One region of the Lentzea chajnantorensis genome, then DNA from elsewhere that is predicted to be linked to it. Evidence: riboswitches for the same ligand, from Rfam matches in the RefSeq annotation. Region 1 holds a riboswitch; the other holds the start of a gene.

Region 1 (4,205 bases):
GCATCGACTTCGAAGACGCCGGCCTCACCCAGTCCCTCGGGATCGCGGCGCTGGTGCTGATCCTGACCGAGGGCGGGCTGACGACCCGGTGGCACGCGGTCAAGACCTCGCTCTGGCTGGGCGTCGCACTGTCCACAGTGGCCGTTGCGGTGAGCGTCGCCATCACCGGAACCGCGCTGCACCACCTGCTGGGCCTCGACTGGCGGATGGCGCTGCTCTGGGGTGCGGTGCTGTCGTCCACGGACGCGGCGGCCGTGTTCAGCGTCCTGCGGTCGCTGGGGGTGGGGGCACGGCTCACCGGCGCGCTCGAACTGGAGTCCGGCCTCAACGACGCGCCCGTCTACATCGCGGTCGTGCTGCTCGCCTCGTCCGACCAGATCTCGTGGACGGCACCGCTGCTGGTGCTCTACGAGCTGGGAGCGGGCGCGCTGATCGGCGTCGCGCTCGGCTGGCTGGGCGGCACGGGACTGCGGCACGCGGCCCTGCCCGCCACCGGCCTCTACCCGCTCGCCACCGTCGCCGTCTGCGTGATCGCCTACACCGCGGGCGACCTGGCGCACGCGTCCGGTTTCCTCGCCACCTACGTCGCCGCGCTGGTCCTGGGCAACGCCCGGCTGCCGCACCGCGCCGACACCCTGTCGTTCGCCGAGGGGCTCGGCTGGCTGGCCCAGATCGGCCTGTTCGTCCTGCTCGGCCTCTACGCCTCGCCGTCCCGGCTGCTCGACGTGCTGGTGCCCGCGCTGATCGCGGGCGTGGTGCTCACGTTCGTGGCGCGCCCGCTGTCGGTGGTGCTGTCGTTGCTGCCGTTCAAGGTGCCGTGGCGGGAACAGGCGTTCCTCTCCTGGTCGGGGCTGCGCGGCGCGGTGCCGATCGTGTTCGCGCTGATCCCGCTCATCCAGGGCGTCGAGGGTGCGCGCGAGCTGGTCGACGCGGTGTTCCTGCTGGTCATCGTCCTCACGGTGGTGCAGGGCACGACGCTGCCGTTCCTCGCGCGGCGGCTCGGGCTGGTCAACGCGAGCGAGCCGCAGGAGGTCCAGGTCGACTCCTCGCCGCTGGACGAGCTCGGCGCCGAGCTGCTGCAGGTGCACATCCAGCGCGGGTCGAAGCTGCACGGCGTCTACATGACCGAGCTGCGCATGCCCACCGGCGCCACGGTGAGCCTCGTGGTGCGCTCGGGCAAGAGCTTCACGCCACTTCCGACGACCCGGCTGCAGACCGGCGACCAGTTGCTCATCGTGACCACAGAAGAGGCGCGCGACGCCACCGAACGGCGGGTTCGCGCCGTGGACCGGGCCGGTCGTTACGCGCGGTGGAAGGGCGAGACCGGCGAATAGTCGGTCCCCGACGCTTCTCACGATGTGATCAGGTGTCGACGGATCGTGACGCGCCCGCTAACGTCGTCGGCAGGTCATGAGAGCCAGCGTCAAGCCCAAGCTTGCTGGCCGGCAACCCTCCAACCGCGGTGGGGTGCCCTTGGTGAGGACCTGGTCCGGCGCGCAGGGCGCCGGTCAAGCGCGGGCCTCCGAGAAGGCCCCCCGGCCCAGGAGGCAGCTCGATGACGCTCGCGATCACCCCGGACACCACCACCAAGGTTCCCGCCGTCGTCGGTTCCGACCTGCGCGTCCCGCTGGTGACCGGAGAGCGCGTCACCTACGCCAACCTCGACCACGCCGCCTCCGCCCCCTGCCTGCGGGAGGTGCGCGACGCCGTCGACGAGCTGCTGCCCTGGTACGCGAGCGTGCACCGCGGCGCCGGCTTCGCCTCCCAGGTGTCGACCCGCGTCTACGAGCAGGCGCGTGACCGCGTCCGGCGGTTCGTGGGCGCCCGCTCCACCGACGCCGTCGTCTTCACCCGCAACACCACTGACGCGCTGAACCTGCTGGCCCGCAGCGTGCCCAAGGGCACCGCGGTCGTGCTGTTCGACAGCGAGCACCACGCCGCGCTGCTGCCGTGGCGCGGGCCGAACGTGCAGCGCATCTCCACTCCTTCCTCGTCCGGCGCGGCACTCGTCGCGCTGGACCGGGCGTTGGCCGCCGCCCCGGTCGGTCCTCGGCTCGTGATCGTCACCGGGGCGTCCAACGTCACGGGGGAGCTGTGGCCGGTCGCCGAGCTCGCGAAGGTCGCCCGCAGGCACGGCGCCCGCATCGCGCTCGACGCCGCGCAGCTCGCCCCGCACCGCCCGATCGACGCCCGTGAGCTGGGCGTGGACTACCTGGCGTTCTCCGGCCACAAGATCTACGCGCCGTTCGGCGCCGGTGTGCTCGTCGGCCGGTCCGACTGGTTGCAGCAGGCCCAGCCCTACCTGGTGGGCGGCGGCGCCACGGCGAAGGTGACCGACCACGGCGACCGGCTCGGCGTCGCGTGGTCCGCGGTGCCGGAGCGGCACGAGGCGGGCAGCCCGAACGTCATCGGCGTGCACGCGCTGGCCGCGGCCTGCGAGATCCTGTCGCGGCACTGGGAGCAGACGATCGCGCACGAGCAGGAGCTGCTGCAGCGGCTGCGGGACGGCCTGCGCGCCATCCCCGGCCTGCGCGAGCTCTCGATCCTCACCGACGTCGACCGCGTGGGCGTCGTGAGCTTCACGGTCCCCGGCTTCGACGCGGGCTTCCTCGCGGCGGCGCTGTCGGCCGAGTACGGCGTCGGCGTGCGTGACGGCGCGTTCTGCGCCCATGTGGTCGTGGGACGTCTGGTGAAGAAGGCCGGTTCGCACGAAGACCGCGCCGTGCGCGCGTCGATCGGTCTCGGGACGACGGCCGAGCACGTGGACCGTTTGGTGGCCGCGCTGCGCACTCTCGTCACCGAAGGTCCGAAGTGGACCTACGCGCAGCGCGACGGCCGCTGGGTGGCCGAGGACGACAGCCGAACCCTGCCGCCGTTCCTCGCGTAGTCCAGGTAGTGGACAATGACCTGGTGAGTGACGAGTCCAAGGCCCCGGCGAAGGCCGCTGACGAGACTGCCGAGGAGCAGTCCAGCGCGCCGGAACCGGTCGCAGAGCCGCAGGTCGCGCCTGTGGTGACCGCTGAGGCCGAGGACCGGCGCGAGATCGAGCAGCCCGAGCGGGCGCTGACGGTCTCCGAGCCGGACGCCGAACCCGAGTTCTCGATCACCGGCTCGCTGCCGGAGCCGCGGACCACCTACCTCGCGGTGCTGGCCGCCGGTGTGCTGGCGCTGGACGTCCTCACGAAAGTCCTCTCCGTGGCGTTCCTGGAGCGGTCAGAGCCGATCCAGCTGTTCGGCGGGCTGCTGCACCTGACGTTCGTCCGCAATCCCGGTGCCGCCTTCGGGCTGGCCGAGGGGTGGACGTGGATCCTCGCGCTGATCGCGTTCGGGGTCGTCGGGTTCATCACCTGGATCGCGCGCGACCTGCGCTCGACGCCCTGGGCGGTCGGTCTCGGGCTGGTGCTCGGCGGCGCCGTCGGCAACCTCGCCGACCGGCTGTTCCGCGCGCCCGGCCCGATGCGCGGCCACGTGGTGGACTTCCTGTCGTTGTTCGACCCGTTCGGCCAGGTGTGGCCGGTGTTCAACGTCGCCGACATGGCGATCGTCTGCGGTGGCGCGACGATCATCGTCTTGGCGCTGCTGCAGCACGACTACGACGGGACGGTTCACAAGGAGAAGATCGACGCGTGAGCGGATACCGAACGCTGCCCATTCCCGACGGTCTGGACGGCATGCGCGTCGACGCGGGCCTCGCGAAGCTGCTGGGCCTGTCCCGCACCGCGGTGGCCGCCATCGCCGACGCCGACGACGTGCTGATCGACGGCCGGGTCGTGGGCAAGTCCGACCGGCTCACGGCCGGCGCGATGCTGGAGATCACCCTGCCGGCCCCGCCGCAGCCGGTGACCGTGCAGGCCATCCCGGTCGAGGGCCTGGTCGTGATCCACGAGGACGACGACATCATCGTCGTGGACAAGCCCGTCGGCGTGGCCGTGCACCCCTCGCCGGGCTGGACCGGCCCGACCGTCGTGGGCGGTCTCGCCGCCGCCGGTCACCGGGTCGCGACCTCGGGTGCCGCGGAACGCCAGGGCGTCGTGCACCGCCTCGACGTCGGCACCACCGGCGTGATGGTCGTCGCGAAGTCCGAGTCGGCGTACTCGGCGCTCAAGCACGCGTTCAAGGAGCGGACCGTCGACAAGGTCTACCACGCGATCGTCCAGGGCCACCCGGACCCGATCAAGGGCACCATCGACGCGCCGATCGACCGG
Region 2 (4,205 bases), 2.4 Mb from region 1:
CTGCGCGTGCGGGACCGGCGAGACGCCGACCTTCAGCGTGTCCGAAGCGGACGAACCACCGGACGAGCAGGCGGACAGAGCGGTCAAACCGGTCAAAGCGGCAGCGATGAGGGCAGCACGAATGCGCATGACGTTCCTTTTGAGAATTGCTACTGGGTCAGACGGAGGCGTGCCGGCGTCGGTCCGACGCACGGGCGGCACGGGTGAAGCCGAACTGGATCACGGTGGTGAGCACGGCGAGCCACGCCACGGTGCTCCACAGGATCCGGTCGTTGAAGCGCTGGTAGCCCTCGCGGATGGCCAGGTCGCCGAGGCCACCGCCGCCGATCACGCCCGCCATGGCCGAGTAGCCGATGAGGGCGATGACCGTGACGCCGATGGCGTTGATGAGCGCCGGCAACGACTCGCGGATGAGCACGCTGCGCACGATCCTGAGCGTCGAGGCACCGGTCGTGATCGCGGCCTCGACCACGGTCACGTGCACCTCGGACAGGATGTTCTGCACGAGCCGCCCGACGAACGGGATCGCTCCCACGGCCAGCGGCACGATGACCGCCGTGCTGCCGATGGACCCGCCGACGATCAGGCGGGTCACGGACGTGAGGGCGACGAGCAGCACGATGAACGGCATCGAGCGGCCCAGGTCGGTGACGAAGCTGAGGGCCCTGTGCACCGCGGCGTTCGGCCGCAGCCCGCCCTTGGCGGTGAGCTGCAGCCAGACCCCGACGGGAACTCCGAGAACTGTGGCGATCACGGTGGAGACGCCGACCATGTACAGCGTCTCCCCGGTGGCCTCGACGAGGTAGCTCACCACGTCGGACCAGGGTGTTGCAGACCTCACGCAGCTACTCCCTGCGGCCCCTTCAGGGACCTCTGAACCGCGCCGCCGGCCTCACCGATCCACTCCAGCGCCGAGTCGGACCGCTCGCCGTTCAGGCCGAGGCGGAACCGCGCGACGGGGGTCTCGCCGAGGCGGGTGAGCCCGCCACCGACGATGTTCAGCTCGACGCCGAACCGGTGCGCGGCCTCGGGCAGCAGCGCGCCGACCGCGGCGAACCCGACGAGCACGACGTCCGCGACGCGGTCGTAGGCGTTCTCGTTGATCGGGTTCAGGTCGACGGCGGGCAGCAGCGCGGAGCTCGTGCGGCTGGCGGCGTTGTTGACGAGGTCGAGCACCTTGCCGTGCTCGACGACGTGGCCCTGCTCCAAGACCGCGACGTCATCGCAGATCTTGCGGACCACACCCATGTCGTGCGTGACGACGAGGACGGTCACACCCAGCTCTGCGCGCGCACGGTCGAGCACCGCCAGCACGGACCCGGTGGTCTCCGGGTCGAGTGCGCTGGTGGGCTCGTCGGCCAGCAGGACGGACGGGTTGGCGGCGAGGGCGCGCGCAACGGCGATGCGCTGGCGCTGCCCGCCGGAGAGCTGGTCGGGGTACGCGGCGGCCTTGTCGGTGAGCCCGACGAGGTCCAGCAACTCGCCCACGCGGGTGCGCCGCTGCGGTCCCGGCACGCCGGCGGACTCCAGCGGCAACGCGATGTTGCCGGCCGCGGTCCGCTGCCGCAGCAGCGAGTCCCCTTGCGGCACAACGCCGATCTGCCGGCGGGCGGCACGCAGCGCCGAGCCGTCGAGCGAGGTGATGTCGGTGCCGTCGACGCGGATCGCACCCGAGTCGGGGCGCTCCAGCAGTGCGACGCAGCGGGCCAGCGTGGACTTGCCGGCGCCGCTCGGGCCGACGACGCCGAGCACGGTGCCGGCCTGGACGTCGAGGGTGACGCCGTTCAGCGCGTTGACACCCTGGAAGGACTTGGTGAGGTTTTCGACAGTGATCACTTCTGCTCCACGGCTGCGCGCGACGGCGCACGCTCCCGTTGTGCGGGGGTGCGCGGTCGAAGTTCTGCTCAGGTGTGTGCGCCACTCAGCGACCGAGTGCGCGTCAAAGGACTTTGAGAAGGCGCCTTAGACGAGGTGGCGACGACATGCAGAAGCGGTGCGACGGCACTGGTCGACGACTCGACGGCGCGTCAGCATTCGCGAGGTACCCACGTGATCCTCCATCGGTCCTGGCGTTAGCACCTGCCCGCATCCAGCGGGTGGTTGCTGCGACGTCGTAGAGCCAGGTCTCTCAGTCGCTCCGGATGGCAGTTAGCAGTCAACCGGACGGACGTTCGGTTGCGCAAGCCAGATTCGGATTCGTTCGACAGATCACACTGTTGGCCGAAGGATCGCCGGATCAGACCTCGGCGATCCGGACAAAGTCGATCACGCTCAACTGCTCGCCCCTGACCTGGGGATCGATGCCCGCTTCGGCCAGCAGTTCGTCGACGTGCGGCGTGTAGCTCTTGAGGGCGGCCCTGAGGGTCTTGCGGCGTTGCGCGAAGGCCGTGTCGACGATCTTGAACAGCTTGTTCTTGTCCACTGTGGACAACAGCTTTTCGTGGCGCTGGAAGGCAACCAGTCCGGAGTCGACGTTGGGCGCGGGCCAGAAGACGTTGCGCCCGACCGACCCCGCCTTGCGCGCGTCGGCGTACCAGGCGAGCTTCACGCTGGGCACCCCGTAGACCTTGCTGCCGGGCTTCGCCGCCATCCGGTCGGCGACCTCCGCCTGGACCATGACGAGCCCCTTGCGCAGGCTCGGCAGCTCGTGCAGGAGGTGCAGCACCACGGGCACCGCGACGTTGTACGGCAGGTTGGCGACGATCGCGGTCGGTTGTACCGGCAGGTCCTCTTGGGTGACTTTCATGGCGTCCTTGAGGACCACGTGGAGCTTGCCGGCGTTGGCCGGGTCGTGCTCCTGGACCGTCTGGGGCAGCCGGTGCGCCAACGGCGGGTCGATCTCGACCGCGACCACCTCAGCGGCCGCCGGGAGGAGCGCGAGGGTCAGCGAGCCCAGGCCGGGGCCGACCTCCAGGACGACGTCCTCGTCGGTCAGACCGGCGGCGGCGACGATCTTGCGGACCGTGTTGGGGTCGTGCACGAAGTTCTGGCCCAGCTTCTTGGTCGGGCGGATGCCCAGCTCTTCGGCTAGACGGCGGACTTCGGCGGGTCCCAACAGGCTCACCGGGGCATTGTCTCAGGCCACCCACCAAAGACCTCAGGTTGCCCACCGAAGACCTCAAGTTACCCACCGAAGACCCCCGCCCCCTGCTGCGACGAGTGCACGCGGGGAGCTTTCGTACTCACCTGGAGTACGAAAGGTCCCCGCGTGCGGTCAAGCAGAGCGGAGGGATGGGTGGGGAGGCGGGGTTACGGCAGGCCGAGCTTCGCGCGGCAGCCGGGCCACGCGGAGTACGTGCCACCGCGGCCGTCGCGGAGCTTGGTGGCGATGGCGATCTGCTGTTCGCGGGTCGCCTGGTGCGGCAGGGCCGCGTAGGCGGTGCCGCCGTAGGCAGCCCAGGTGCTCGCGTTGAACTGGAGGCCGCCGTAGTAGCCGTTGCCGGTGTTGATGGCCCAGTTGCCGCCGGCCTCGCACTTGGCCAGGCGGTCCCACACCTCGCCGTCGGGGAGGGGCTTGGTGCCGACCGCGATCTTCTTGGGCTTCGGCTCCTTGGTGACCTTGCCGCCGATCTTCTCGCGGTTGATCTCCTTGCCGTTCTTCACCGTCACGCGGTAGGTGGAGATCTGCTCGCCGGCCTCGCCGGGCTCCAGGACCTTCTGCTGACCCTGGTTCAGGGTCGGGTCGTTGGTCTTCTCGACGGGCGGGGCGACCGGCTCGTTCACGTTGATGACCGTGACGCCGGTGCGGGAGATGTAGACCTCGGCGCCGGAGGCCAGGCGCACGTCGGTGCCGGCCTGGACCGCGTCCTCGGGACCGAGGGTGAGGTTCTCGCTCTTCAGCAGCTCGTCGACGGTGACGGCGGTGGTCTGGACCTCGCGGACCGGGTTCGCGCCGTCGAAGAGCTTGACGACCTTGCGGGTCTTCACCTCGAGGTTCATGCCGTCGAGGGGGACCTCGGAGCCGGTGGGCGCGGAGAACCACGAGCCGTCGACCGGGACGCCGAGCTGCTTGGCGGCCTCCTCGACGGTGACCGAGCGGACCCAGTCCTCACGGGACTGGCCGTCGACGCTCATCTTGAGCAGGCGGCCGCGGTCGAGGGTGATCTTGCCGCCGTCGGAGATCGGGGCGTTGAGCGACGGGGACAGCGCGTCGTGCTCGCCGACCCTGATGCCCTCCTCCGCGAGGACCTCGCCGACCGTGCCCT

What was found. A riboswitch is a leader RNA that binds a small molecule or an ion and turns the genes downstream of it on or off. The one in region 1 is predicted to bind S-adenosylmethionine.
Region 2: another riboswitch for S-adenosylmethionine. It lies ahead of ACVDFE_RS02525 (methionine ABC transporter ATP-binding protein); the one in region 1 lies ahead of ACVDFE_RS14450 (aminotransferase class V-fold PLP-dependent enzyme).

What each region holds. Positions count from the first base shown of each region.
Region 1 is NZ_JBSDZT010000002.1:2,782,092-2,786,296, forward strand. Features, by position in the region: gene ACVDFE_RS14445 (potassium/proton antiporter) at 1-1,334, shown strand, start outside; SAM riboswitch class IV at 1,407-1,521, shown strand; gene ACVDFE_RS14450 (aminotransferase class V-fold PLP-dependent enzyme) at 1,556-2,887, shown strand; gene lspA (signal peptidase II) at 2,911-3,630, shown strand; gene ACVDFE_RS14460 (RluA family pseudouridine synthase) at 3,672-4,205, shown strand, end outside.
Region 2 is NZ_JBSDZT010000002.1:414,640-418,844, forward strand. Features, by position in the region: gene ACVDFE_RS02515 (MetQ/NlpA family ABC transporter substrate-binding protein) at 1-129, opposite strand, end outside; gene ACVDFE_RS02520 (methionine ABC transporter permease) at 158-841, opposite strand; gene ACVDFE_RS02525 (methionine ABC transporter ATP-binding protein) at 838-1,836, opposite strand; SAM riboswitch class I at 2,055-2,148, opposite strand; gene rsmA (16S rRNA (adenine(1518)-N(6)/adenine(1519)-N(6))-dimethyltransferase RsmA) at 2,237-3,058, opposite strand; gene ACVDFE_RS02535 (transglycosylase family protein) at 3,250-4,205, opposite strand, start outside.